DNA from 4 places in the Streptomyces sp. P9-2 genome. Region 4 is predicted to be linked to each of the others. Evidence: riboswitches for the same ligand, from Rfam matches in the RefSeq annotation. Region 4 holds a riboswitch; each other region holds the start of a gene.
The links. A riboswitch is a leader RNA that binds a small molecule or an ion and turns the genes downstream of it on or off. The one in region 4 is predicted to bind cobalamin.
Positions count from the first base shown of each region.

Region 1: it holds a riboswitch for cobalamin, as region 4 does, so the genes downstream of both, ACQY0Z_RS28435 (ABC transporter substrate-binding protein) here and metE (5-methyltetrahydropteroyltriglutamate--homocysteine S-methyltransferase) in region 4, are expected to answer to the same signal.
Region 2: it holds a riboswitch for cobalamin, as region 4 does, so the genes downstream of both, ACQY0Z_RS16245 (cobalamin biosynthesis protein) here and metE (5-methyltetrahydropteroyltriglutamate--homocysteine S-methyltransferase) in region 4, are expected to answer to the same signal.
Region 3: it holds a riboswitch for cobalamin, as region 4 does, so the genes downstream of both, ACQY0Z_RS01060 (ribonucleoside-diphosphate reductase subunit alpha) here and metE (5-methyltetrahydropteroyltriglutamate--homocysteine S-methyltransferase) in region 4, are expected to answer to the same signal.

Region 1 covers NZ_CP192633.1:6,289,625-6,296,555, forward strand. Annotated here, with positions in the region: gene ACQY0Z_RS28430 (FecCD family ABC transporter permease) at 1-667, opposite strand, end outside; gene ACQY0Z_RS28435 (ABC transporter substrate-binding protein) at 664-1,689, opposite strand; cobalamin riboswitch at 1,718-1,895, opposite strand; gene ACQY0Z_RS28440 (class I SAM-dependent methyltransferase) at 1,950-2,381, opposite strand; partial or broken gene ACQY0Z_RS28445 (5-methyltetrahydropteroyltriglutamate--homocysteine S-methyltransferase) at 2,741-2,983, opposite strand; partial or broken gene ACQY0Z_RS28450 (GNAT family N-acetyltransferase) at 3,257-3,828, opposite strand; partial or broken gene ACQY0Z_RS28455 (hypothetical protein) at 3,828-4,255, opposite strand; gene ACQY0Z_RS28460 (superoxide dismutase) at 4,848-5,489, shown strand; gene ACQY0Z_RS28465 (hypothetical protein) at 5,688-6,032, shown strand; partial or broken gene ACQY0Z_RS28470 (AMP-binding enzyme) at 6,097-6,494, opposite strand; partial or broken gene ACQY0Z_RS28475 (CoA transferase) at 6,461-6,931, opposite strand, start outside.
Region 2 covers NZ_CP192633.1:3,550,717-3,557,647, forward strand. Annotated here, with positions in the region: gene cobN (cobaltochelatase subunit CobN) at 1-2,534, opposite strand, end outside; gene ACQY0Z_RS16240 (cobyric acid synthase) at 2,531-4,042, opposite strand; gene ACQY0Z_RS16245 (cobalamin biosynthesis protein) at 4,039-4,980, opposite strand; cobalamin riboswitch at 5,100-5,240, opposite strand; gene ACQY0Z_RS16250 (hypothetical protein) at 5,424-5,645, opposite strand; gene ACQY0Z_RS16255 (inorganic phosphate transporter) at 5,674-6,931, opposite strand, start outside.
Region 3 covers NZ_CP192633.1:229,146-236,076, forward strand. Annotated here, with positions in the region: gene mctP (monocarboxylate uptake permease MctP) at 1-1,603, shown strand, start outside; gene ACQY0Z_RS01055 (GNAT family N-acetyltransferase) at 1,687-2,190, shown strand; cobalamin riboswitch at 2,240-2,410, shown strand; gene ACQY0Z_RS01060 (ribonucleoside-diphosphate reductase subunit alpha) at 2,536-4,893, shown strand; gene ACQY0Z_RS01065 (ribonucleotide-diphosphate reductase subunit beta) at 4,947-5,903, shown strand; gene ACQY0Z_RS01070 (hypothetical protein) at 5,925-6,146, opposite strand; gene ACQY0Z_RS01075 (GlxA family transcriptional regulator) at 6,240-6,931, shown strand, end outside.
Region 4 covers NZ_CP192634.1:83,779-90,709, forward strand. Annotated here, with positions in the region: gene metE (5-methyltetrahydropteroyltriglutamate--homocysteine S-methyltransferase) at 1-2,297, opposite strand, end outside; cobalamin riboswitch at 2,471-2,667, opposite strand; partial or broken gene ACQY0Z_RS32985 (telomere-associated protein Tap) at 2,933-3,325, shown strand; gene ACQY0Z_RS32990 (alpha/beta fold hydrolase) at 3,798-4,781, shown strand; gene ACQY0Z_RS32995 (ATP-dependent DNA ligase) at 5,388-5,594, opposite strand; gene ACQY0Z_RS33000 (DUF2267 domain-containing protein) at 5,921-6,298, opposite strand.

The DNA.
Region 1 (6,931 bases), on a different replicon from region 4:
TGACGCCGCCGAGGCCGCCGAGGGTCCAGGCGAGGACCGCGCGAGCTTCGTTGCCGCGGCCGGTGCTGAGCAACAGCAGGTGGAGCACGGCGGTGAGCACCGCGGCGATCGCCACTCCGGACAGCACGAGCCGTGACGCGGTGATGCGTCCGCCGGTGCGGGCGGTGGCGTACACGAGCACAAGCGCGGCCAGGGCGCCCACGAAGGCGGCCACCGACAGGGAGACCGGCCCGAAGAGGGTGAACCCGAACACGATCACGGAGACCGCGCCGAGCGATGCTCCCGAGGAGACGCCGAGCAGGTACGGCTCGGCGAGCGGGTTGCGCACCAGAGCCTGCAGAGCGGTGCCGATCACCGCCAGGCCGGCTCCGGTGACCGCGCCCAGCAGGACCCGCGGTGCCCGCACGTCCAGCACGATGGTCTCCCGCGCCCCTGACCAGTCCGGATCCTGCCAGTCGGCGCCCAGCGCGTGCGTCACGATGCCCCACACCTGGACGGGCGGCACCTGGACGGAGCCGATCGTCAGGCCCGCCGTGGCGGAGACGACGAGCAACGCGGTGAGGGCCAGCAGGATGACGGCCTGCCGCGTACGGCCCGGTCCTGACCCGGTGGCCTCCCGCCGTGGAACTGTCCGCTCGGCGGGCGTGCCGGTGGCGGCCTGGGTCACCGGAAGCTCTCGGGGTGCAGCCCGCGGGCCAGGTCCTCGACCGCGTAGGCCGAGCGGATGCCGACCAGGGTGGCGGTCAGCGGCAGGACGACGAAGCGCTTGTTCCTGACGGCGGGTACGTCGGCCAGCGCGGGCTGGGAGAGCAGGAACTTCTTCTTCTCTCTCACGCTTCCGGAGCCGGCGTAGTCGTAGAGGGCGATGACCTCGGGCTTGCGCTCGACGACCTGCTCCCAGGAGACGTCGCCGAAGACGTCGTCGAGGTCGGCGAAGACGTTCTCGCCGCCGGCCAGCCGGATCAGCTCCGTACCCAGGCTCTTGCCGCCCGCGGTAAAGGCGCTTTTGTCGCCGCTGTCGTAGACGAAGACGGGCACCTCGGGCTCGCCCTCGACCTTGGCTGCGGCCTTGCCGACGCGGGTCTGCAGGTCCGTGACCAGCTCGTCGGCCCGGTCCGGGACACCGAAGACCTTGCCGATGGTGCGGATCTCGCCGTAGGTGTCCTTCATCGTCGCCCGCTTCCTGCCGCAGTACTCACGGTTGAGGTAGGTGTCGATGCCGGCGTCGGCGAACGCCTTGCGGGAGCGGCCCTCGTTCTCGGCGAAGGCACTGCCGTAGCCGCCGTAGACGAAGTCGGGTTCGGCGTCCAGGATCTTCTCGAACGACGGTTCCTTCTCCGCCAGTTCGGGGATCGCCTCGTAATCCCTCTTCAGCTCGGGCAGGACGGCGGAGTCGGGGAAGGCCGTGCCGACCATGCGGTCCTTGAGCCCGAGGGCGAGCATGAGTTCCGCAGGGTGCTGGTGGATGGTGACCACCCGCGACGGAGGCTCGTCATAGGTCGTCCTCACGCCACAGTTGTCGACGGTGACGGGAAAGCCCGCCAGTGCCGCCGCGGTGGCCTTCCCGTCACCGTCGGTCCCGTCGGACGAGCCGCAGCCGGTGATCAGCAGCACTGACGAGAGAGCCACGGCAGCGGCCGCGGCACGAAGGAACCCGCGCGGGCGGGCAGGGGTGAACAAAGGGGACACGTGAAGCCTCCTGGAGTCCGCGCTCCTCGGATCGGGCCCGCGACGGACCAGTGTCCTGACTCCCGGATCGACGTTCCCTCCGCCTTCCCGCGCACAGCGCAGTGGCATGCTGGAGGGGCGCTCCCCGGTCACAGTGGCGGGACCGTGCCGGATTCGCACCGGCTTCCTGTCTCCCGTCGCGGCGATGACCAGGTGATCCTACGTTCCTCCGAGCCGACGGCAAAAGGGCGTGCGAACCCGGCCGCATGCCCCGCGCCCCCTCACGCTTCGCGGACCGCCCGAAGGAGCCGCTCGGTACTCTCGCCGTAGGGGCGCCCGTCGAACCCACCGAAGACCTCCACGCGGTCGAACCCTGCCTCCTCGGCCATCCGCCGCAGCTCCACCGCGCTGTACACGAACCACGTCAAGGTGGCCCGCGTCACCCGCTCGCCCCGGACCAGAACCCATTCGCTGCGCCGCCGCGCCCACTCGTCCACGTCCACTCCGGTCACGCGGTGGCCGCGGCGGGCGAGCGGCACGGTGAACACCCCCGGTCCGCACCCCAGGTCCAGTACGCGCGAACCCTGCGGGAAGGTCAGTAGGGGAGAGGTGTCCAGCAGTTCCTCTGCCCGCTCGTGGCGCTGCTCGGAGAAGGGGAAGTCGTGGAACTCGGTCCAGAAGTCATCGTCCTGGAAGCCGCCCGTCCGTGTCATCGCGTGTCAGTGCTCCTTCGTGGTCGTCGTCGGGGAGAGGTCGCCGCGCCGTGCGGCGGCGCAGCGTGAGCAGAAGAGGGGGAAGCAGCAGACACTGGGCGGCTGCCAACAGCAGGAACCAACCGGTGTGTCCGGTCCGTTCGCCGAGGCCGTACAACTGCCCGACCAGCACGCCGCTCGCGCAGGCGCTCCGGCCCGCGGCCAGCCGCTGCTGGCCGAAGACCACGGCATCGGAGCGAGGGCTGCGGCGCAGTGCGGTCCGCTAGGGCTCCGCCGACGATGCCGCCGGAGAACTGCACGAGCGATGCCACGGCCAGGACGACGCCGATCGTGCCGAGCCCCATCCCGAGCCGCTCGTGCAGCTCGTCACGGACGGTGCGGGCGGCGGCCACCAGGTATTCGAGCGAGGCCCGGGTCTCGGGCCAGGCACGGGTCTACAGGCCGCAGTCGGGGTTGACCCACAGCCGCTCGGCCGGGATGGCCCGTAGACCGGTGCGCAGGAGGTCCGCGGCCTCCTCAGTGCTCGGGACGCGCGGGGAGTGGATGTCGTAGACACCCGGTCCGGCCTCGCGCGGGTAGCCGTGCGAGGCCAGTTCCGGGGCACCGACGCCATCGCCGCCGACCTGGCGGCGAACCGTGCCGACCTCGCCTCCCGTGCTTCAGGAACGCGGACGTCCGTGATCCGGGCGGTGACCCCTGTCACGCGCCCGGAACGGTGCCAGGACCTCGCCGCCCTGGGCCAGTGCTTGACGAACAGCAAGGTCGGGGCATCGGTTCCCAGTGGGGCGCCGAGGACCACGTTGTGGCGCGCTCGGTGACGATGTCGAGGAAATGGCGGCGGATTTGAGCGGTGGGCAAGGCGGGGCTCCGAAGGCTCACAGGTGGAGCGGGGCGAGGGAACGGGCGGGGTGGCGCGGGACGAGGAAGACGACGATGCCCTTGCCGTCGGGGGAGAGGTGGGTGGCCTGCGTCCAGCCGTGGCGGCGGTAGAAGGCCATGGCCCGCCCGTTCCGGACCGAGGTGAGCAGCCATGCCCGCCCCTCGGGCGCGTCTGCGGTCACCGCTTCGAGGAGGCGGGCGGCGAGGCCTGTGCCGCGGGCGGTGGGCCGGACGGCGAGTTCGTCGATTTCCCGGGCTCCGCACAGCCAGTCGGCGGTGCGGTCGTTGCCGAGGCCGGCGGCCGCCCGGGGATAGCCGCGGTCGGTGGGGAGGGGGACGGAGTGGTCCACGCGGTGGCGAAGCCGACGATCTCCCCGTCGCGCACGGCGGTCGCGGCGGTGAACCCGGCACGCCGCACGTCCGCCGGCAGCCGGGAGGCGAACTCGGTTGTCTGCGCCTCGTCCTCGTGCCAGGGCGGGGCGCAGAAGGCGTCGACGTACACCGAACGCAGTGACTCGGTGTGCGTGAGTATCCCGGCGTCCCGGTGCACACGGATGTCCGTGGTCATCAGGCGGCCACCGCCTTCCCCATGACGACGGGGTGCAGTGCGGCGTACTCCAGCGGTGCCGGTGCGGCGCCCGTCCGTACGAGAAGGTCGCCGACGGGGGCGGTCATCGCGCCGTTGTCGGTGCACAGCCGCAGCGGCGGCATCCGCAGTTCGGCGCCCGCCGCCAGACGGTGCTCCTCGGTCGGCGACCGTACCCGCGAGTTCGCGGCGACACAGCCGACCACGACCAAGGCGCTCACGCCGTGCTCGGCGCAGGCGGGAACGCCTCGATGGCCGGACCGTCCGGATACGGCAGCCCGAAGACCCGTGCCGCCTTGTCGAAGCACTCCGCGACCGCGTCGTCCAGCGTGTCCCCGAGGTGCGTGACCGGGTCCGCTCCCGTCTTGCTGCAGGACGACTCGATGCCCGGCGCCAGCGCAGACCTCATCGGTGACCTCTCTGCCTCATATAAGTTGTTGCAAATAGTGTGCAATAAAATCTCCGATGACGTGCACCGAACCGGCTCCGCGCACATGGCCGCCCCCAGGGGGGATGCGGCCTTGACTCCTCCGGTGCAGCCCCTGGTCCCGAGGCGCGCAGCAGTGCCCCCGCCCGGGCTGCCATGGGTCATCACGGCGAAAATCGTCCGGGTCGGCGCCCACGGCTGGGGTGGCCCGCCGGATGTCGCACGGTCCGTCCCGCTCAAGGCCCTCGGCCGCGACGAGTCCGCCGCCATTCGCGTCTTGGCCGACGGAGCGGGGAGCGGGCCCGCTTCCTGCGTCCAGGTGATGGAGGTGTCGGCTGGGGATCGTCCGCCATTCGTGTGCCGAACGCGACGAACGGGTCGCCGTGACCAGGGGGTTCGTGGCAGAGGGGTGGGTTCGGGTGCCGCACGCGAGATCGGCCGCACCGTCGTTCGTCGTGCGCCGGTCGGGGTTCCGGTGACACGGCCCTAGGGCCAGCGCCTGTTCATTGATTGCCACTATTGCTGGTAGCGTGCAACTGCATACGAGTTGCAATAACATCGGAGGATGTTGGACATGGCGGTGTACACGCTCCCGGAGCTGCCCTACGACTACTCGGCGCTCGCCCCGGTCATCAGTCCGGAGATCATCGAGCTGCACCACGACAAGCACCACGCTGCGTACGTCAGGGGCGCCAACGACACGCTGGAGCAGCTCGCCGAGGCTCGGGACAAGGAGCAGTGGGGCTCGATCAACGGCCTGGAGAAGAACCTGGCCTTCCACCTCTCCGGCCACATCCTGCACTCGATCTACTGGCACAACATGACTGGTGACGGCGGCGGCGAGCCCCTGGCCGCCGACGGTGTCGGTGACCTCGCGGACGCGATCGCCGAGTCGTTCGGCTCCTTCGCCGGCTTCAAGGCGCAGCTCACCAAGGCCGCCGCGACCACTCAGGGTTCGGGTTGGGGCGTCCTGGCGTACGAGCCGCTGAGCGGCCGGCTGATCGTCGAGCAGGTCTACGACCACCAGGGCAATGTGGGCCAGGGCTCCATCCCGATCCTGGTCTTCGACGCCTGGGAGCACGCCTTCTACCTCCAGTACAAGAACCAGAAGGTCGACTTCATCGACGCCATGTGGGCCGTCGTCAACTGGCAGGACGTGGCCAGGCGCTATGAGGCCGCCAAGTCCCGCGCCGACGTGCTGCTGCTGAATCCCTGACCGCGAGGGCCGTATGACGTCCTGCTCGTGATCGTCTTCTCACCCTTCACCTGCAGGCGGCACAAGGAAGGGCCTCCGGCCGGGACGACCCGGTCGGAGGCCCTTCCGGCGTGTCTGGGCTGCACGTCCTGGACGCGCTCGAACCGGCCGGCGTCCATGGCGCCGTGATTCCGGTGCCCAGCCATCGCGTGGCCGAACGTGCGGCGGCCCGTCCGGGAGACCAAGTCCAAGAGCGCCTGGCCGGACGGCAAGGCGCCCACCATCGTGGTCCAGGTCTTCTCCGCCTGGTCGGCGAAGCTGGCCGGGGCCGAGGTGGTCGGCACGTACGGACCCGAGGCCGTGACGGCCGAGCAGTTGTCCGACCTGTCCAGGAAGAAGCCCCAACTGGTGCCCGACAACGTGCACATGACGACCGGCACCGTGCTGCCCGACTCGGGCGCGCGCCAGGTGGGGATCGTCAACTACCCGGACAAGGGCATGGATCTGCTGACCTTCTACAAGAACGCGGCGACGACGCTGGAGAAGGCGATGAACGCCTCCTGAGCCGTGGCGCCGGATGACAAGGGCCGCTCGGGGAACACTCCGAGCGCCCTTGTCGTCCGGCGGGTCAGTCGGCCGAAGCCAAAGGCTGCTGCTGTCGCTCCGCTTCGGGCGTGCACCGTTCCCGCAGTACCGCCTGGTCCGGCTTGCCGGCCGGCGTCAGGGGCAGCTCACTCAGCACCAGCAGGCGCTCGGGGTGTTTGCGTCGTTCCAGACCTGGCCTATCCAGGTGGGCGCACAGTTCCTCCAGCGTGGGCGCCGCCTCGTCCCTGGGCACGACGCAGGCCGCGAGCCGCTCGCCCATCAGCGGGTCGGACACGCCGACGCAGACCACGTCCCGGACCGCCGGGTGCGCGGCCAGTTCGACCTCGACCTCGGCGGGCTGATGTTCGCACCACCGCGGATCAGCACGTCCTTCAGCCGTCCGACGACCCGGAGCGTGCCCTCCTCGTCGATGAGACCGAGGCGCGTGCCCGGGCCGGCGCTGTCAGTACGTCGGCTGCCCCCAGCAGTGACGAGTCCACCCGCATGCCTATTCCCGTGCGCTGACGCAGCAGCAGGCCCGCGAGGACGGCCTCGGTGGCGAGGAGTCCCCCGAGTACGTCGAGCAGTGTCATCAGGGACGGTACGGGCGACTCGTCCGCGGGTCGCACCGCCTCCCTCACCTCGGCGCGGGCCTGCACCATGAAGTCGGTGGCCCATCGGAGCCCCGGGCAGCCGGTCGGCCCAGCCGCTGGTGTACGCGTGGACGAGCGCGGGGTTGGCGGCGGTCAGGTCTTCGTTGTCCAGGCCGAGCGCGGCGGCCTTGCCGGGCGCCCAGTTGTGCAGGAACACATCGGCGTCCGCTGCCATCGCGCGCAGCCGCTCGCGGTCCGCGGCGGACTTGATGTCCACCTCGACGG
Region 2 (6,931 bases), on a different replicon from region 4:
CAACTCAGGCGCGAGGGAATCGCCTTGGGGTCGACAGAGTAGAAGTTGCGGCCGGTCGGAAGGACGTTGACCAGTCCGCGCGTCGGCGATCCCGACGGGCCCGCCGGGACGTACCCGCCGTCCAGCGCGCGCAGGATGTGCCCGATCTCGTCCGTCGTCCGTTCCAGCCGGGGTACGACCTCGTCGCACGCGAACCGCAACACGGCTACCGCGTCCGGGAGTTCGGTGCCCAGCACGTCCCGCACCAGGCCCGGCACCGCGTCCGCCGCCCAGCCGCGTTCCTCCATGCCCTCCGCGAGCCGCCGGCACAGCTGCTCCAGGAGGTCGATCGCGTCGGCGGCCGTGCGGGAGGGGCCGTCGGCCAGGTCCGTCAGCTCCACCGGCGCCTTCACCGGGGCGCCGGGCTCGGCCAGCAGCTCCTTCTCCACCAGCCCGAAGTGCGCGGCGAGGCAGGCCCGCAGGCCCGGCAGGGCGTTCGCCCGCCCGCCCCACACCTGGGAGGCGCGCAGCACCGCCAGCACCAGGTTCACGCGCGGCTCACCTACCGGGCCGCCGCCCAGGATGTGCAGACCGTCGCGGATCTGCACGTCCTTGATCTCGCACAGATAGCCGTCGATGTGCATCACGAACTCGTCGAACGCGTCGTCGTCCGGCTGGTCGTCGACATGCAGGTCGTGGTGCAGCTCGGCGGCCTTCACCAGCGTCCAGATCTGCGCCCGCACCGCCGGGGCCTTCGCCGGGTCCAGGTCGCTGACCAGCGCGTACTCGTCGAGCAGCTGCTCCAGCTTGGCGAGGTCGCCGTAGGTGTCGGCGCGGGCCATCGGCGGCACCAGGTGGTCGACGACCGTGGCGTGGCCGCGCCGCTTGGCCTGGGTGCCCTCGCCGGGGTCGTTCACGATGAACGGGTACACCAGCGGCAGGTCGCCCAGCACCGCGTCCGGGGCGCAGCCCGCGCTCAGCCCGAGGCCCTTGCCGGGCAGCCACTCCATCGTGCCGTGCTTGCCCATGTGGACGACCGCGTCGGCGCCGAAGCCCCCCTCCGACGGTGCGGCCTCCAGCCAGCGGTAGGCGGCCAGGTAGTGGTGCGAGGGCGGCATGTCGGGGTCGTGGTAGATCGCGATGGGGTTCTCGCCGAAGCCACGCGGCGGCTGGATCATCACGACGACGTTCCCGAACCGCAGCGACGCCAGCACGATGTCGTCCCCGTCGACGTACAGGGAGCCCGGCGGCTCGCCCCACGCCTCGGTCATCGCGTCCCGCAGTTCGGGGTCGAGTTTCTCGAACCACGCCCGGTAGTCGGCCAGCGGCACCCGTGCGGGGGCGGCGGCCAGCTGGTCCTCCGTCAGCCACTCGACGTCGTGCCCGCCCGCCTCGATCAGCCGGTGGATCAGCTCGTCGCCCTCGGACGGATGCCCCTCGACGGCGTACCCGGCGTCCCTGAGCGCGTCGAGTACGCGCACCGCCGACGCGGGCGTGTCCAGGCCGACCGCGTTGCCGACGCGCGAGTGCTTTGTCGGGTAGGCGGTGAAGACCAGCGCCAGCTTCTTCTCGGCGTTCGGCTTGTGCCGCAGAGCAGCGTGCCGTACGGCGATCCCGGCGACCCGCGCGGCGCGCTCGGGGTCGGCGACGTACACCGGCACGTCGTCCTGGCCCTGCTCCTTGAAGGAGAACGGCACGGTGATCAGCCGGCCGTCGAACTCGGGGATGGCGACCTGCATGGCCGCGTCCATGGGGGAGAGGGCCGCGTCGGACTCCTCCCAGGCGGCCCGTGAGGTGGTGAGGCACAGGCCTTGCAGCACGGGGACGTTCAGCTCGGCGAGCGCGCCGACGTCCCAGGCCTCCTCCTCGCCGCCCGCCGACGCCTGCGAGGCGTGGCTGCCGCCGGCCGCGAGCACGGTGGCGACCAGCGCGTCCGCCCGGCCCAGCAGCGCGTACAGCTCCGGGTCGGCGCCGCGCAGGGAACCGCAGTACACGGGAAGCGCGTTGGCGCCGCGTGCCTCGATCGCGTCGCACAGGGTGTCCACGAACGCGGTGTTGCCGCTGAGTTCGTGGGCGCGGTAGAAGAGCACCCCGACGGTCGGGCGTCCCGGCTGCTCGACCCTTGAGCCGTGCACGCCGAACTCCGGCATCCTGCGGGGCTGTTCGAAGCCCTCGCCGGTCAGCAGCACGGTGTCCGACAGGAAGCGCGCCAGCTCGGCGAGGTTCTCCGGGCCGCCCTCGACGAGGTAGCGCAGCGCCTCGGCCACCACGCCCGCCGGGACGCTCGACTCGGCCATCAGCTCCGCGTCCGGCACGCTCTCCCCGCCGAGCAGCACCGTGGGGACGCCGGACGCCTTCAGCGCGGCCAGGCCGTCCTCCCAGGCGCGCTTGCCGCCGAGCAGCCGCACCACGGCCAGGTCGGCGCCGTCGAGCAGCGCGGGCAGTTCCTCCGCGACGTCGACGCGGGTGGGGTTGCCGATGCGGTAGCCGGCGCCGGAGGCCCGGGCCGCCAGCAGGTCCGTGTCGGCGGTCGACAACAACAACACAGTGCTCATGCGGGCGCTCCCGGTGGAATGAAGGGCAGTCCTCGTGGCGCGCCGGACTCGATGAGCCGCCACAGCGCGTCCGTGTCCGCGTGCTGTTCGATCAGGTCGCCGAGCCGGTCGAGCTGCTCCTCGCGCAGCGCGGCGAAGGAGGTGTCGGGGGCCGGCACGAAACGGCGTCCCGCGCGCTCGGCGACCGCGCGCAGGAACGCCCGCCGGAACCCGTCCGACTCCAGCGCCCCGTGCCAGTGCGTGCCCCACGTGCCGCCGACCCGGCAGCCGTCCAGGAAGGCGTCTCCGCCGTTGACGTCGGCGATCCCGTGGTGGATCTCGTAGCCCTCGACGCGCTCGCCGAGGGCCTCGCCGACGGGGCGGGCCAGGGTCTTCTCGCGGGCGAACCGCACCCGGACGGGCAGCACGCCGAGCCCGTCCACATGTCCCGCGCGGCTCTCCACGTCGTCCTCGATGTGCTCGCCGAGCAGCTGGAAGCCGCCGCAGATGCCCAGCACCGGCCGGCCCTCGGCGGCCCGCCGCACCAGCGCGTCCGCGAGACCCCGCTCGCGCAGCCAGCGCAGCGCCTTCACGGTGCCGCGGGTGCCGGGCACCACCACCAGGTCGGCATCGGCGAGTTCGTCCGGCCGGTCCACGAACCGCACCACGACGCCCGGTTCGGCGGCCAGCGCGTCGACGTCGGTGAAGTTGGACATCAGCGGCACCGCGCACACCGCGACCCGCAGCACCTCCTCGCCGGCCGGCGCGGCCACCTCGGACTCCCGCACGGCGCCGCGCAGGGAGACGCGCAGCCCGTCCTCCTCGTCGATGCCGAGCCCGTGCCGGAACGGCAGCACGCCGTAGGTGCGCCGCCCGGTGAGGCCGTGCAGCATCTCCAGGCCCGGCTCCAGCAGGGAGACGTCCCCGCGGAACTTGTTCACCAGGAACCCGGCGACCAGCTGCTGGTCCTCGGGGGAGAGCAGGGCGACCGTGCCGAAGAAGGAGGCGAAGACGCCGCCCCGGTCGATGTCCCCGACGACCAGCACGGGCAGCCGGGCGCCCCGCGCGATCCCCATGTTCACGATGTCGGTGCGGCGCAGGTTGATCTCGGCGGGGCTTCCGGCGCCCTCGCAGATCACCGCGTCGTACGCGGCGCGCAGCTGCTCCAGGCAGCCCAGGACCGTGCCGAGAAGCTTCTCCTGGCGGCCGCCGTGGTAGCCGCGGGCGCTCATCTCGCCGACCGGGCGGCCCATCAGCACCACCTGGCTGGACCGGTCGCCGCCCGGCTTCAGCAGCACCGGGTTCATCAGCGCCGTCGGCTCCACCCGGCACGCCTGCGCCTGCATGGCCTGCGCGCGGCCGATCTCGGCGCCCTCGCGGGTGACGAACGAGTTCAGCGACATGTTCTGCGCCTTGAACGGCGCGACCCTCACCCCCTGGCGCACCAGCCACCGGCAGATTCCGGCGGTGACCACGCTCTTGCCTGCGTCCGAGGTGGTCCCGGCGACCAGCAGTCCGCGACCGCTCACTGGGCACGTCCCTTCAGCACGCGCCGCGCGGCCACCCCGGCCGCCAGCGCCAGCCAGCCGACGCGCCGCGACAGGCGCACCGCCCGGTCGATGTCGGTGACGGCGACGGGGCGTCCGCCGCCGTTGAGGACGGGCCGGTGCTCGACCCGCCCGCCGTAGGAGAGGGTTCCGCCGAGCCGCACGCCGAGCGCGCCCGCGAAGGACGCCTCCACGGGACCGGCGTTGGGGCTGGGGTGCTTCGCCGCGTCCGCGCGCCAGGCCCGTACCGCCCCGCGCCGGTCGGGACCGGTGAGCGCGGCGAGGACGGCCGTCAGGCGCGCGCCCGGCCAGCCGGCGACGTCGTCGAGCCGGGCGGACGCCCAGCCGTAGCGGAGGTACCGGGGCGACCTGTGACCCACCATCGCGTCCAGGGTGTTGACGGCCCGGAAGCCCACCAGGCCCGGCACCCCGGCGACCGCGCCCCACACCAGGGCGCCCACCACGGCGTCGGAGGTGTTCTCGGCGACGGACTCCACCACGGCGCGGGCGATTCCGTCGGCGTCCAGCGCCTGCGGGTCACGGCCGCACAGGTGCGGCAGCCGCGCGCGGGCGGCCTCGACGTCCCCGTCCTGGAGCGCCCGCCCGACGGCGCGCGCCTCCCGGGCCAGCGAGGTCCCGCCGACGACGGCCCAGGTGGCGACGCCGGTCAGGGCGACGGAGGCGGCGGGGGAACGGCGTACGGCGCGGGCGGCCAGGCCGGCGAGCGTGACGGCGCCGCCGACGCACACGGCGGTGTGCACGGCCCCGCGGCCACGGTCGTCCCGCCACAGCACCCGCTCCACGGCAGCCGCGGCCCGCCCGAAAGCGGCGACCGGGTGACCGCGGCGGGGATCGCCGAGCAGCAGGTCGCCGAGGAGGCCGGCGGCGGCGCCGTACGCGAACACGCGATCGGCACCCATGGGTTCAGCCGGTGACGGATCCGGAGGGTACGGCCCCGAAGGGGGGTGGGGTGTCGCTGGTCGACCTCGGCAGGCTGCCGCGCATGGCGATATGTCCTCACTCAGGGTGTCCGCGCCCTGGTTCGACGAGACCGGCGGCGAGAGTTCCTGGCTCCCGGGGTTCGCACCCCGGTGACAGTGGCGGGACCGCGCCGGATTCGCACCGGCTTCCTCTCCTGCCGCCGTATTGGCGGAGGCAGTCCACCATGCCCCTGGAAGGGCCGTCAACTTGCCTTTGACCTGCGGGGCTGAAGTGTGCCGAGGCCCACAGAGGGGCTCACGTGGGTGAACGCCGTGAGCGGCCCGTGGACGCGCGCGCACGTCCGGCACGGGCGGGGACACGGCGACGGGCGGGACGGGAGCCGCTGCTCCCGTCCCGCCCGCTCACGCGTGCGGCCCGTCGGTCAGGCCATGATCAGGTAGATGCCGTAGCCCACGGCCGCCGCGCAGGTGGCGAAGCAGGCGTAGGCGCCGGTGACCGCGAGGGCCGCGGACCGGCCCTCGGCGGACGCCCGCTCGCGGCGGGACAGACCCGAGATGCCGAGGGTGAACAGGGCCACCAGGGCCACGGTGACCACGAGGCTGACGCCGAACACGGAGCCGAGGGCCGCCCAGTCGATCTTCATGCTGCTACTTCCTTCGTGCCGGACGCGGTCAGACGGTCGAGGCGGCCGACGGGGCCTGCGGGTCGGCGGTGGCCGGGGCCGGGATGGTGGCCGACAGTTCCTCGGAGGGGCCGGCCGGGGGCGGGGTCACGGCGGCGATCGCCTGGGTGACCACACCGGCGGGCTCCTCGGAGGCGGCCTCGGGGGTGTCGTGGTCGTTGACGTTGGTGTGGTCGACGACCTCGCGCCGGGAGATCTTCCAGATGGCCGCGCTGGAGGCGACCAGGAAGACGGCCACGACGGCGGTGCCCCAGCTGCCGAAGCCGCACACCCACTCGGCGATCGCCGCGACCAGCGCGGCGGCCGGCAGGGTCAGGCCCCAGGCGACGAACATCCGGGTGGCCGTGGACCAGCGGACCACGCCGCCCTTGCGGCCGAGGCCCGCGCCCATGACGGAACCGGACACGGAGTGCGTCGTGGAGAGGGAGAAGCCCAGGTGCGAGGAGGCCAGGATGACCGTCGCGGCGCTGGTCTGGGCGGCGAAGCCCTGCTGCGGCTGGAGGTCGGTCAGGCCCTTGCCCATGGTGCGGATGATGCGCCAGCCGCCCAGGTAGGTGCCGAGGGCGATGGCGAGACCCGCGGAGAGGATGACCCACATCGGCGGGTCGGAGTCGGGGGCTACGGCGCCGCCGGCGACCAGGGCGAGGGTGATGATGCCCATCGTCTTCTGCGCGTCGTTGGTGCCGTGGGCCAGGGAGACCAGGCCGGCCGAGGCGATCTGCCCGGCGCGGTAGCCCTTCTCGGAGGCCTTGGTGTCGGCGCCGCGGCCCATGCGGTACGTGAGCCGGGTCGCGAACATCGCGGCGATGCCGGCCACCAGCGGGGCGGCGATCGCGGGGAGCAGGACCTTGGTGACCAGCACGTCGCCGTGGACCGCGCCGAAGCCGGCGGAGGCGACCGTGGCGCCGATCAGACCGCCCATGAGGGCGTGCGACGAGCTGGACGGCAGGCCGACCAGCCAGGTGAGGAGGTTCCAGAGGATCGCGCCGACCAACGCGGCGAAGATGACCTCGGGACGGATGCCGGCCTCGTCGACGAGGCCTTTGGAGATCGTGTTGGCGACCTCCACCGAAAGGAATGCGCCGACAAGGTTCAGCACGGCGGACATGGCCACCGCGACCTTGGGCTTGAGCGCACCGGTCGAAATGGTCGTTGCCATCGCGTTCGCGGTGTCGTGGAAACCGTTCGTGAAATCGAACGCGAGTGCGGTTACCACCACAATCGCGAGGATCAGCGAGAAGCTTTCC
Region 3 (6,931 bases), on a different replicon from region 4:
ACTCGCCGTCTTCATCTTCTTCTTCGTGCTCGTCACCGTGATGGGCTTCCTGGCCGCGCGCTGGCGCAAGGCCGCGAACGAGCACACCCTCGACGAATGGGGCCTGGGCGGGCGCTCGTTCGGCACCTGGGTCACCTGGTTCCTGCTCGGCGGCGACCTGTACACCGCGTACACCTTCGTGGCCGTCCCGGCGGCGATCTACGCGGCGGGCGCGGCCGGCTTCTTCGCGGTGCCGTACACGATCCTGGTGTATCCGCTGATCTTCACCTTCCTGCCCCGGCTGTGGTCGGTGTCCCACAAGCACGGCTATGTGACGACCTCCGACTTCGTGCGCGGGCGGTTCGGCTCGAAGGGGCTGTCGCTGGCCGTCGCGGTCACCGGCATCCTGGCGACGATGCCGTACATCGCGCTGCAACTGGTCGGCATCCAGGCCGTGCTGGACGTGATGGGCGTCGGCGGCGGCGAGAACACCAACTGGTTCGTCAAGGACCTGCCGCTGCTGCTCGCCTTCGGTGTGCTGGCCGCGTACACCTACTCGTCGGGTCTGCGGGCGCCGGCGCTGATCGCGTTCGTCAAGGACACGCTGATCTACATCGTGATCGCGGTGGCGATCATCTACATCCCGATCAAGCTGGGCGGGTTCGACGAGATCTTCGCCTCCGCGCAGGAGGCGTACAGCGAGACCAACCCGGCCACGGGCGCCCCGCGCGGCGCCCTGGTGCCGGGCGAGGCGGGCCAGTGGACGTACGCCACGCTGGCGCTGGGCTCGGCGCTCGCGCTGTTCATGTACCCGCACTCGATCACCGCGACGCTGTCCTCGCGCAGCCGTGACGTGATCCGCCGCAACACCACGATCCTGCCGCTGTACTCGCTGATGCTGGGCCTGCTGGCGCTGCTCGGGTTCATGGCGATCGCGGCCGGGGTGAAGGTGCAGAACGGCCAGCTGGCCATCCCGCAGCTGTTCGAGAACATGTTCCCCGACTGGTTCGCCGGTGTGGCCTTCGCGGCGATCGGCATCGGCGCGCTGGTGCCGGCGGCGATCATGTCGATCGCCGCGGCGAATCTGTTCACCCGCAACATCTACAAGGACTTCATCAAGCCGGACGCGACGCCCAAGCAGGAGACCGCGGTCTCCAAGATCGTGTCCCTGCTGGTCAAGGTGGGCGCGCTGGTCTTCGTCCTCACCATGGACAAGACCGTCGCGATCAACTTCCAGCTCCTCGGCGGCATCTGGATCCTGCAGACCTTCCCGGCGCTGGTGGGCGGCCTGTTCACGCGGTGGTTCCACCGCTGGGCGCTGATCGGCGGCTGGGCGGTCGGCATGATCTACGGCACGGTCGCCGCGTACGGGGTGGCGTCGCCGACGCAGAAGCACTTCGGCGGCTCCGCCAAGGAGATCCCGGGCATCGGGGAGATCGGCTACATCGGTCTCACCGCCTTCGTGATCAACGTGCTGGTCACGGTCGTCCTGACTTTCGTCCTGCGGGCGGTCAAGGCGCCGGAGGGCGTCGACGAGACCCAGCCGAAGGACTACACGGCGGACGCCGGCGACCCGGGCGTGGAGGTCGAGCTCCCGCCGGCCACGGCGGGCAGCGCGCACTGACACGGTCATACATACACACGGCAGCGGGCCGTCGGTGGAAAACCGGCGGCCCGTTGTCGTGCCCGTGCGGCAGACTCCCCCGCATGGACATCGTCATCCGGCCGGTGACCGCCGGCGAACACGCGGAACTGGGTGAGATCACGGCGCAGGCCTATCTCGGTGACGGCCTGCTGGACTTCGGGGAGTCGGACGGCTACCTGGGCGAGCTGCGGGACGTGGCGAAGCGGGCGGCGGCGGCCGAGGTGCTGGTCGCCGTGGCGGACGGCACGCTGCTGGGCGGGGTGACCTTCGTGCCGGGCCCCGGCCCCATGGCGGACCTCGCCGGGCCCGGCGAGGCGGAGATACGCATGCTGGCGGTCTCCGCCGCCGCCCGCGGCCGGGGCGCCGGCGAGGCTTTGGTGCGCGCCTGCGTCGACCGCGCGAGGGCGCTCGGCCGTACGCGGATGGTGCTGTCCACGCAGCGCAGCATGCACGCCGCGCACCGGGTGTACGAGCGGCTGGGCTTCACGCGCAACCCGGCGCGGGACTGGAACCCGCTGCCGGAGGTGGACGACATCCTGCTGCTGGTCTACGAGCTGACGCTCTGACAGCTCCGCGCGGCCCGTTCACCCGGCGCCAGCATAACCCTCGCGCGACACAACATATGGGTCCGTCGGCGGCACCCGGCACAAGATGTATGCTCATGCTCGCTGTCGCCGCAGGGGAATCCGGTGCGAATCCGGAACTGTCCCGCAACGGTGTACCCATGCCTGCCCACGGGCGCGCACGGGAGTCAGTCCGAGGACCTGCCGACAGTGCGCCCGGCCCTTCCGGTCCGGGTGCCCTGACGTCCGGGCCTCGCGGAATGGGCCGGTGGACGCGACGCCGCGTGCGTTCGTGTGCTGCCCCCTGCGCTCTTCGAGGCCCCCGTGCCGAGCGAGGGAGAGCCCCACGTGACCATCGCGCCAGCCGATCCGGCTTCAGCGACCCGCGTGACCGAGGAGAGCGACGGCCCCGGGGCCGCGCTGCTGCGGACCCTGACCCAGCTGACCGCCGACCTGCCCGACGCCGACCCCGGCCGGGTGGCCGCGGCCGCGCTGCGCGGCCGGTCCGCCGCCGCCGACGAGGCGGAGCTGCGGGACCTGGCCACCGAGGCGGCGGCCGGGCTGATCTCCGAGGACCCCGCCTACTCCCGGCTCGCCGCCCGGCTGCTGACGCTCGGCATCCGCGCCGAGGCCGCCTCGCAGGGCGTCACCTCGTTCACCGGCTCGGTGGCCGCCGGGCACCGGGAGGGCCTGATCGGCGACCGGACCGCCGCGTTCGTCCGGCTGCACGCGGACCGTCTGGACGCGCTGATCGACACGGACGCCGACGACCGCTTCGGCTACTTCGGGCTGCGCACCCTGCACAGCCGCTACCTGCTGCGCCACCCGGTGACCCGCAAGGTCGTGGAGACGCCCCAGCACTTCCTGCTGCGGGTCGCGTGCGGGCTCGCCGAGGACGAGAGCGAGCGGGCGCTGGAGGAGGTCGCCGCGCTGTACGGGCTGATGAGCCGGCTCGACTATCTGCCCTCCTCCCCCACGCTGTTCAACTCCGGCACCCGCCACCCGCAGATGTCGTCCTGTTACCTCCTGGACTCCCCCCAGGACGAGCTGGACTCCCTCTACGAGCGCTACCACCAGGTCGCCCGCCTCTCGAAGCACGCCGGCGGCATCGGCCTGTCCTTCTCCCGCGTCCGCGCCCGGGGTTCGCTGATCCGCGGCACCAACGGGCACTCCAACGGCATCGTGCCGTTCCTGAAAACGCTGGACGCCTCCGTCGCCGCGGTGAACCAGGGGGGCCGCCGCAAGGGCGCCGCCGCGGTCTACCTGGAGACGTGGCACGCGGACATCGAGGAGTTCCTCGAACTGCGCGACAACACCGGCGAGGACGCCCGCCGTACGCACAACCTGAACCTGGCGCACTGGGTGCCGGACGAGTTCATGCGCCGGGTCGCCGACGACGCGCAGTGGTCGCTGTTCTCCCCGGTGGACGTGCCCGAACTGGTCGACCTGTGGGGCGAGGAGTTCGACACGGCCTACCGGGCCGCCGAGGCCAAGGGCCTGGCCCGCAGGACGCTCCCGGCGCGCGAGCTGTACGGCCGGATGATGCGCACCCTCGCGCAGACCGGCAACGGCTGGATGACCTTCAAGGACACCGCCAACCGCACCGCCAACCAGACCGCCGAGCCGGGCCACGTCGTCCACTCGTCCAACCTGTGCACGGAGATCCTGGAGGTCACCGACGACGGGGAGACGGCGGTCTGCAACCTCGGCTCGGTCAACCTCGCGGCGTTCGCCGGCGAGGACGGCATGGACTGGGAGCGCCTGGACGCGGCGGTCCGCACCGCCGTGACGTTCCTGGACCGGGTGGTCGACATCAACTTCTACCCGACCGGGGAGGCGTCCCGGTCCAACAGCCGCTGGCGCCCCGTGGGTCTGGGCGTGATGGGGCTGCAGGACGTGTTCTTCCGGCTGCGGCTGCCGTTCGACTCCCCCGAGGCGAAGGCGCTGTCCACCCGGATCGCCGAGCGGATCATGCTCGCCGCGTACGAGACGTCCGCGGGACTGGCCGAGCGGCACGGCCCGCTGCCCGCCTGGGAGAAGACCCGTACCGCGCGGGGCGTGCTGCACCCCGACCACTACGGCGTCGAGCTCGCCTGGCCGGAGCGCTGGGAGGCGCTGCGGACCCGGATCGCCGCGACGGGCCTGCGCAACGCGCTGCTGCTGGCGATCGCGCCCACGGCGACCATCGCGTCCATCGCGGGCGTGTACGAGTGCATCGAGCCGCAGGTGTCCAACCTGTTCAAGCGCGAGACGCTGTCCGGGGAGTTCCTCCAGGTCAACTCGTACCTGGTGGAGGACCTCAAGCGGCTCGGGGTGTGGGACGCGCGCACCCGGGAGGCGCTGCGCGAGGCCAACGGTTCGGTGCAGGACGTCGCGTGGATCCCCGAGGACGTACGGCGGCTGTACCGCACGGCGTGGGAGATCCCGCAGCGCGGACTGATCGACATGGCCGCCGCCCGCACCCCGTTCCTGGACCAGGCGCAGTCGCTCAACCTGTTCCTGGAGACGCCGACCATCGGGAAGCTCTCCTCGATGTACGCCTACGCCTGGAAGCAAGGGCTGAAGACCACCTACTACCTGCGCTCCCGCCCGGCGACCCGGATCGCCCGCGCGGCCCGCGCCGCCGTCCCCGCCCAGCAGCCGGCCGACCCCGAGGCCGTCGCCTGCTCCCTCGAGAACCCCGAATCCTGCGAGGCCTGCCAGTGACCAGCACGACCAAGAACCTGCTCGACCCCGGCTTCGAGCTCACCCTGCGCCCCATGCGCTACCCGGACTTCTACGAGCGCTACCGGGACGCGATCAAGAACACCTGGCACGTCGAGGAGGTGGACCTGCACTCGGACGTCGCCGACCTGGCGAAGCTGACGCCCGAGGAGCAGCATCTGATCGGCCGGCTCGTGGCGTTCTTCGCCACCGGCGACTCGATCGTGGCGAACAACCTGGTGCTGACGCTGTACAAGCACATCAACTCGCCCGAGGCGCGGCTGTACCTGTCGCGGCAGCTCTTCGAGGAGGCCGTGCACGTCCAGTTCTACCTGACCCTGCTGGACACGTATCTGCCCGATCCGGACGACCGGGCGGCGGCCTTCGCGGCCGTGGAGAACATCCCGTCCATCCGGGAGAAGGCCGAGTTCTGCTTCCGGTGGATGGACTCGGTGGAGAAGATCGACCGGCTGGAGTCGAAGGCCGACCGCCGCCGTTTCCTGCTGAACCTGATCTGCTTCGCCGCGTGCATCGAGGGCCTGTTCTTCTACGGCGCGTTCGCCTACGTCTACTGGTTCCGCAGCCGGGGCCTGCTGCACGGCCTGGCGACCGGCACCAACTGGGTGTTCCGCGACGAGACGATGCACATGAGCTTCGCCTTCGACGTGGTGGACACCGTGCGCAAGGAGGAGCCGGAGCTGTTCGACGAGGAGCTCGGCCGGCAGGTCACCGACATGCTGCGCGAGGCCGTGGAGGCGGAGCTGCAGTTCGCCCGTGACCTGTGCGGCGACGGGCTGCCGGGGATGAACACCGCGTCGATGCGGCAGTACCTGGAGTGCGTCGCCGACCAGCGTCTGGTGCGCCTGGGCTTCGCGCCGGTGTACGGCTCGGAGAACCCGTTCTCCTTCATGGAGCTGCAGGGCGTGCAGGAGCTGACCAACTTCTTCGAGCGCCGTCCGTCCGCGTACCAGGTCGCCGTGGAGGGCACGGTCGACCTGGACGAGGACTTCTGACGCCGGGGCGCCGGGGCCGTCTCACGCCGCCCGTACGGGGCGGCGCGGAGCGGTCCCGCGCGCCGGACGGGACGCGGTCCGGGTGTCGGGCGGTTCCGTGACGGGGGCCGCCGCGGCCTCCCGGATCTGGCGGTCGATACGGCGGTCGCGCAGGATGCCGATCACGGCGGGCGCGACCATGAGGACGAACAGGCCGAGAACGGCCACCATCGCGATCAGTGCTTCTGTCTGCGTCGTGTTCATGGACACCACTGTGCCGCCGGACGCTCCTGACGGGGAGTGGCAGGACTGCCGTACACCCTCGATTTACTGCCAACGGCGAGGCACACTGGAGCCATGCTCCGGAATGTGGCGGCCGTCCTCCTCGACGGCGTGAACCCCTTCGAACTCGGCGTGGTCTGCGAGGTCTTCGGCATCGACCGCAGCGACGACGGGCTGCCGGTGTACGACTTCGCGGTGGTCTCGGCGCAGGGGCCCTCGGTGCGCGCGAGCACCGGCTTCACTCTCGGCACCGAGCACGGGCTGGAGCGGCTGGAGACGGCCGACCTGATCACCGTGCCCGCCGGCGCCTCCTACGCCTCCCGGGAGTTCCCGCCGGAGATGCTGGACGCGCTGCGCCGGGCGGTGGACCGGGGCGCGCGGGTGCTGAGCGTGTGCTCGGGGGTGTTCGTGCTGGCCGCCGCCGGGCTGCTGGAGGGGCGGCGCGCGGCGGTGCACTGGAAGCACGCGGAGGAGCTGAGCCGCCGCTATCCGCATCTGACGGTCGAGCCCGACGTGCTCTACGTCGACGAGGACCCGGTGATCACCTCGGCGGGCACCGCCGCCGGGATCGACGCCTGTCTGCACCTGGTGCGCAAGGAGCAGGGCCCGGAGGTGGCCAACCGGATCGCCCGGCGGATGGTGGTGCCCCCGCACCGCGACGGCGGGCAGGCCCAGTACATCGAGCGTCCGCTGCCGGAGCCCGGGGGCGACTCGGTGGCCGGGGCGCTGGTGTGGATGGAGCAGCATCTCGACGAGGAGGTCACCGT
Region 4 (6,931 bases):
CTCCGGACGGTGCGGGCGGCGGCGACCAGGTTCTCCAGGGAGGCTCGGGTCTCGGGCCAGGAGCGGGTCTTCAGGCCGCAGTCGGGGTTGACCCAGAGCCGTTCAGCGGGAATGGCTTTCAAGCCGGTGCGCAGCAGTTCTGCAGCCTCCTCAACGCTCGGCACGCGGGGGGAGTGGATGTCGTAGACCCCCGGCCCGACTTCGCGTGGGTAGCCGCGAGTAGCGAGTTCGCGGGCGACCTGCATATGGGAGCGGGCGGCTTCCAGGCTGATGACGTCGGCGTCGAGGTCGTCGATGGCCTGGATGATGTCGCCGAACTCGGCGTAGCACATGTGGGTGTGGATCTGGGTGTCCGGCCGTACGACGGCGGTGGTGAGCCGGAACGCCTTCGTGGCCCACGCCAGGTAGGCCGGGCGGTCGGCGGCCCCCAGGGGCAGGGTCTCGCGGAGGGCGGGTTCGTCGACCTGGATGACCGAGACGCCGGCGGCCTCCAGGTCGTGTACCTCGTCGCGCAGGGCGAGGGCGACCTGCCGGGCGGTGTCGCCGAGCGGCTGGTCGTCGCGGACGAAGGACCAGGCGAGCATGGTGACCGGGCCGGTGAGCATGCCCTTGACCGGCTTCTCGGTGAGCGACTGGGCATACCTGGTCCAGCGCACCGTCATCGGCTCGGGGCGGGAGATGTCGCCGGCGAGGATGGGCGGACGGACGTAGCGGGTTCCGTAGGACTGGACCCAGCCGTGCTGGGTGGCGAGGTAGCCGGTGAGCTGCTCGGCGAAGTACTGGACCATGTCGTTGCGTTCAGGTTCGCCGTGCACCAGGACGTCGATGCCGGTCTTCTCCTGGAAGGAGATCACCTCCCGGATCTCGGCCTTGATGCGCTCCTCGTAGTCGGCGGTGTCGATGCGGCCTGCGCGCAGGTCGGCACGGGCGGTGCGCAGCTCGCCGGTCTGCGGGAAGGAGCCGATGGTCGTAGTGGGCAACAGCGGCAGGCCGAGGCGGGCGCGCTGGGCCGCGGCGCGTTCGGCGTACGGCTGGGACCGGCGAGCGTCGGCGTCCGTCACGGCCTCGGTGCGGGCCCGCAAGGCCGGGTCGCGGGTGATCGGTGAGGCGGCTCGGGAGGCGAGTGCGGCGCGGTTTGCGGTGAGTTCGCCAGTGATGGTGTGGATGCCCCGGGAGAGGCCCTTGGCGAGGGTGACGATCTCGGCGGTCTTCTGCCGGGCGAAGGCCAGCCAGCGCAGGATCTGCGGGTCAATGTCCCGCTCGGCCGTGACGTCCAGCGGAACGTGGAGCAGGGAACAGGAGGCGGCGACATCGACCCGGTCCGCGAGCCCGAGGAGTGTGCCGAGAGTGGACAACGACTTCTGGAGGTCGTTGATCCAGATGTTGCGGCCGTTGACCACGCCGGCGAGCAGCCGCTTGCCGGGCAGTCCGCCGACGGAGGCCAGGGCGTCCAGGTTGGCGGTAGCGGCCTCGGTGAAGTCCAGGGCGAGACCTTCGACCGGAGCCTTGGCCAGGATCGGCAGGGCATCGCCGAGGCGGTCGAAGTAGGAGGCGACGAGCAGCTTGGGCCGGTCGGTGAGGGCGCCCAGGTCGCGGTAGGCGCGCTCGGCGGCGTTCAGGTCGGCCGGGGTGCGGTCCTGGACGAGGGCGGGCTCGTCGAGCTGCACCCACTCGGCGCCGGCCGCGCGCAGGTCGGCGAGCACTTCCGCGTATGCGGGCAGCAGCCGGTCCAGGAGGGTCAGCGGCTGGAAGTCGGCGGGCACGCCGGGGGCGGGCTTGGCGAGCAGGAGGTAGGTGACGGGGCCGACGAGTACAGGCCGGGCCGCGAGGCCATGGGCGAGGGCTTCTTTCAGTTCGGCAACCTGCTTGGTGGAGTCGGCCGCGAAGACGGTGTTGGGGCCCAGTTCGGGGACCAGGTAGTGATAGTTGGTGTCGAACCACTTGGTCATCTCCAGTGGTGCGACATCCTGGGTGCCGCGGGCCATGGCGAAGTAGCCGTCGATCGCGTTGGCGTCGACGGCGGCGCGGTGCCGTTCTGGGATCGCGCCAACCATGACGGTGGTGTCGAGGACGTGGTCGTAGTACGAGAAGTCGCCGGTGGGCACCTCGTTGACGCCAGCATCGGCGAGCTGCCGCCAGTTGCTGCGGCGGATTTCGGCGGCGGTGGCATGGAGGGCGTCAGCGGTGACGCGGCCCTTCCAGTAACCCTCGATGGCCTTCTTCAGCTCCCGGTCGGGGCCCTGGCGGGGGTAACCGTACACGGTGGCTCGTGCTGCAGCGGCTGATGTCACGGAGATCTCCTTCGCGAGATTATTCCCTGAGATCCCGGAGACGGGACGAAAGCGCGAAGGGGATGACGAACCGTCCGGCAACGGCCCGCGTGGTTGGCACGGTCGTTCCGTCCGGTGTGTACGCCGGCCCGCCCTCGAGGTCACCGGGATGTCCGCGCACGGATCGGTCTGCGCGCGGGCAGTTGGCAGGTCTTCGGACTTGCGGGCACGTCCTCCTGCCGGAGGACACCTACTGGCCGTCGCTTCCCAGACCCGTACGTCGGACCCAGTGCGTATGACGGCGGTCGTTCCCGCTCACCGCTGCGGGGCAGTCCCGGATTCCCACCGGGTTCCCTCTTACGACGCATCCCGCCTGGCGGACGGGGCGAACCAGCTGCTGCGGCCAGCCTACGGGGTAGCGCCATGTACAGAAGAACACCGTCCAGAATGCGAAAGTGAGGGAGAGCTCGTCGAAGGAACCACAGCGAGGGGCTGGAAGTGCCGCACTCATGCTTCCCGCCCCTCTCTCCATCGCGCCGCGCGGGCACCCCAGCAGCGGTGCGGGCCCCTCAGCCTATGTCGCGACCATCCGCTGGAACAGCGGAGGCGGAGGCCGCGTGCTCGGGCCCTCGGCCGGCAGAATTGGGAAGCTGTTCTAGAACCCGCAGGGCAAGGGCTACAAGGACGGCGAGCTGTGGCCAGCCATGCAGCGCCCGACCTGGCGCCCGGACATCCGCGCCGCCGTCATCTCCAAGGCCCGGGTCAACATGCACCGTAAGATGCTGAAGATGGCGGAGTTCACCGGCCTGTACCCGCTGGCGGTGCTCTCCGACTACGTCGTCTACCCCTCACCCGGCCCGAGCCCGCTGGACTTCCTGCCCTACGCGGAGTCCGGCAAGCCCATCCCCGGAGCCTTCCGCCTCGGGCCCACGCCCGGCCTGGCGAAGCTGGAGGGCGTCCAGTCGATGCAGTGGGCGGTCGACCTGATGAAGCAGGGCCTCAACCCCGCCCGCCACATCAAGGGCGGCAACGCCGTGCTTGACGAAGGCGAGTAACCGTGGCCGCCCACACCACCCCCGGCACCCGCCGCCCGCGGCTGGCGTGGAGAGGGATCGGATGCCGGACCGCCTCCAGCCGCGCGCGGAGGCCCTGGAGCCTTTCCGCACACGCGGGTGGAACCGCGAGCACCGGCCCCGGACACTGTCCGGTCGTACCGCGCTCGAGGCATGTCCGGCCGATCCGATGCCGTCTGCGGTGTTCCCGACGCCGGTCTGGGCTTCCTCCCCGGAGACGACGGCCGGATGCGGGAGCTGACGAGTCACCGGGAGCATGCCGACTGCACCGGTGCCCTCTATCTCTCGGCGGAACGGTTTCCGGGCGAAGGCGGCCCGCAGTCAGCGCCGCCAGGCCCCTCATTCACTATGTGTGACTGTTATTCACTCGCATGGCTACGCCGTGGTGCCGCGTTCTTCACTCGAATGCAGTGTGGGCAGGAGTCTCTCCCCTCACCTCAGAGGAAGAAGGGTCATGAAGCACATACGACGCACAGCTGCCCGGAGGGCCCTCCCCCTGGCCGTCCTGCTCCCCGCGGCCGCCTTGATGACCGCCGGTCCCTGCCTGGCGTCCGAGAGCGGAGGCGGTACGACTCCCACGGGCGCTACGTCCACAGGTGCCAAACCGACAGTTGTACTGGTGCACGGCTATTGGGCGGACGCCTCCGGCTGGGACCGGATCGTCCAGGCACTGCAGAACCAGGGCTATCCCGTGGTGGCCACCGCCAACCCTCTACGCAGCCTCTCCGGCGACGCCGACTACCTTGCCGCCCAGCTGAAGGCGATCGAGGGCCCCATCGTCCTGGTCGGCCACTCCTACGGAGGAGCCGTGATCACCAACGCGGCCGCCGGCAACCCCAACGTCGAGTCCCTCGTCTACATCGCAGGGTTCGCGCCCGACAAAGGCGAGACGGCCTTCCAGCTCGCTGCCAAGTACCCGGGCAGCCGGGTGACCGACGACCCGAACGCCCCGGTGCCGACCGCCCTGAATGCCGTACCGCTCGGCGGCGACCCCACGAACGTGGACCTGTATCTCAAACCGGAGAAATTCGCTGACGTCTTCCTGAGCAACCGGCTCGACGCCAGCCGCTCACAGGTACTCGCCGCCACCCAGCGGCCCGCGACCGCCGCCTCCGGCAACGAGCCCACGCAGTCCGTCGCGTGGAAGACCATCCCGTCCTGGTATCTCGTCGCCACCGACGACCGCACCATAGGCACCGACAATCTGCGTTTCATGGCGAAGCGGGCCAAGGCCACCACCGTCGAGGTCAACGCACCGCACGCCGTCATGGAGACCAACCCGGACGACGTCACCAAGCTGATCCTCCAGGCCTCTGGCGACGCTCGGCCGAGCCTTGCCCAGACCGGTACCAACGGGCGGACCGCGCTCCTCGGAGGTGCCGCGCTGCTCACCGTCGCCGCTGGCACGGCCATCGTGATCCGCGCCCGCCGCACCTGAGGACCACGGACGACAGCGGTGCTAAAAGCCCTGAACGGGTAAGCGGGGTCCCGCGGGTGACGGTTCGTACCCGCCGGGACACCGCCCACGATGATCTGGTGTGGGTGGGTGGGGCGTAGGCCGGGACCAGTTGCCCCATCATTCTGCGAGATCACCCCGTGGGTTGTTCTCCGTCGAGGGGTGTATCCGTTCATTGCAGCACGCCGTGACCGGGCCGATCCAGCAGCCTTCCGTTCAGGTTCCATGCCGACGGTTGACTTCCTTGTACTCGTCCACTGTGGGCTTGGACAACTGTGTGCCCGGCCCGTAGAAGCCACGACTGAGTCTCCCGCCGGGTGGGGGACCAACGAGACGCTGAACGTGAACATGGTGGAGCCGGAGCTGGTGGTGGTCGGCGTCGACGTCGCCCGCGACAGCGGCGGCCGGTGGAGGCACGCCGCGCGCGGCCACCGGGCGCGCCCCGACGTCGCCCCCCGGGCGAGGCGCCACCGTTCGAACAGTGAGCGCTTTCAGCGTTGCCTCTCCAGGACGAGGACAGCAATCCGGCACGGCCCCGGCCTCAGCGGAACGACCTGGAACGCCGAAACCTCCATGTCGCACGGGGCCCTAGGGTCGGTCGAGGAGCCGCTCGAACGCCAGCCGTCCGCCTTCCCAGACGATGAGCTCCCCGTCGAGGACTGTACGGTCCGGGAGCTGCGCGGCGGCCGCGCGCAGTTCGGGGAACGCGTCGGCGAGCGGTGTGCCCTGCCGGGAGCGCGGGACGAGGTTTCCGCGGTTCCAGGACAACTGCGCGCGCCATCCGTCGAACTTCACCTCGGCCGCCCATTCCGGGGGAACGGTGGGGCCGGGGCGGCGGCGAGCATCGGCTCAGGCAGGGTCCACATGAGCGCGCGCTTCCCCGCAGGGGGTCAGCCGTCCACATAGCCGAGTTCGGAGTCCGGGCGGCAGTGCGGGCACGACCTCCTCCAGGAAGCGGAGCAGCGCGAGACGCGACGACCCCTTGACATCGCTCATCATTCGATTCTGCGATGTGCTAGCCACACGGCCACACCCCGTGGAAGGGGGCTCCGACCTCGGGCTGAGCCCGGCGCAGCGAGCCGAGCAGGCCCGGGCGCCGACCTCGTCGGTCACGGCTCCTGCTAGCCAGGTGCGTCGACGAGAGCCTCGAAGTCCCGGGGCAGTTGGGACATCACCTGGCGGAACTCGCCATCACTGACCGCGTCCCTCAGGGTGTTCAGTTCCGCCCGTACGCCCTCGCGGGCCTCGTGCGGGCTCACGTCTGCTCGGCTGCTCACGCGATTGATGAACTCTTCGAGTCCGAAGGACTCGGCCTGCGGAGTGGGAGAGACCAGCGGTTCCTGCAGCGGCTTGGGCAGTTCGGACGCGAGGTCCTCCGCCTCACCCCGGGTGAGCCGCTCGGCCAGGGTTTCCAGGGTGGCCCGGGTGAGGCGCTCCGCCTTCTCCGGGGGGACAGGGGCACGCCGGTGGATGGTGTCGATGAAGGTGTTGTAGTCCATATGCCGTTCCCTTTCCGAAGCTTTTCAACTCCCTGGCGTGGGACCTGAGGCAGCCGCTGAAGGGGTGCGTCGTGCGTGGAGGGCTGACGCGCGTCACGCGGTGCGTGCGTCTCAGCAGAAGCCATTTCCATGCTCCGGATGCGGGCCGCACCCTGCCTGCTCCCGACGGGCGGAAATGCGGTGGGCTCCATGGACCTCCGAGCACAAGGCAGACGGTTTCCGCCACGACACAGGGGGCACCGTCGGCGGTCTGCCTGATGCGCGTCAGGGCGCTGTGCCGTTGTTCCCTCGGCCGGCATGCATGCGGCGGCCGGCGTGGCGGCCCTCCCGGGTCCCGGCGACGCTCCCCGAGATCGCGGCGGACCTGCGCGCAGCCGCCCGGGCGGTGGGGGCTGCGCGGCTGGTGCTCGTTTTACTGGCATGTTCACTCATCTGAATCGACCGCTCCACTTGTGTGCCTGGCCCCGCTGTGCACTGCGCAGCCTTGCTGTGCGGGGTCCACGACCGGGACCCCGGTGGCACACCGTGCCGGCAGACAGCACAACAAGGGGACGCCCTGGAAGTATGGGCACTTGGAGCAAGTGGGAAGACTTCGGCGGCGCGATCTTGTCGGCGCCGAGCGTGGCGTCACGG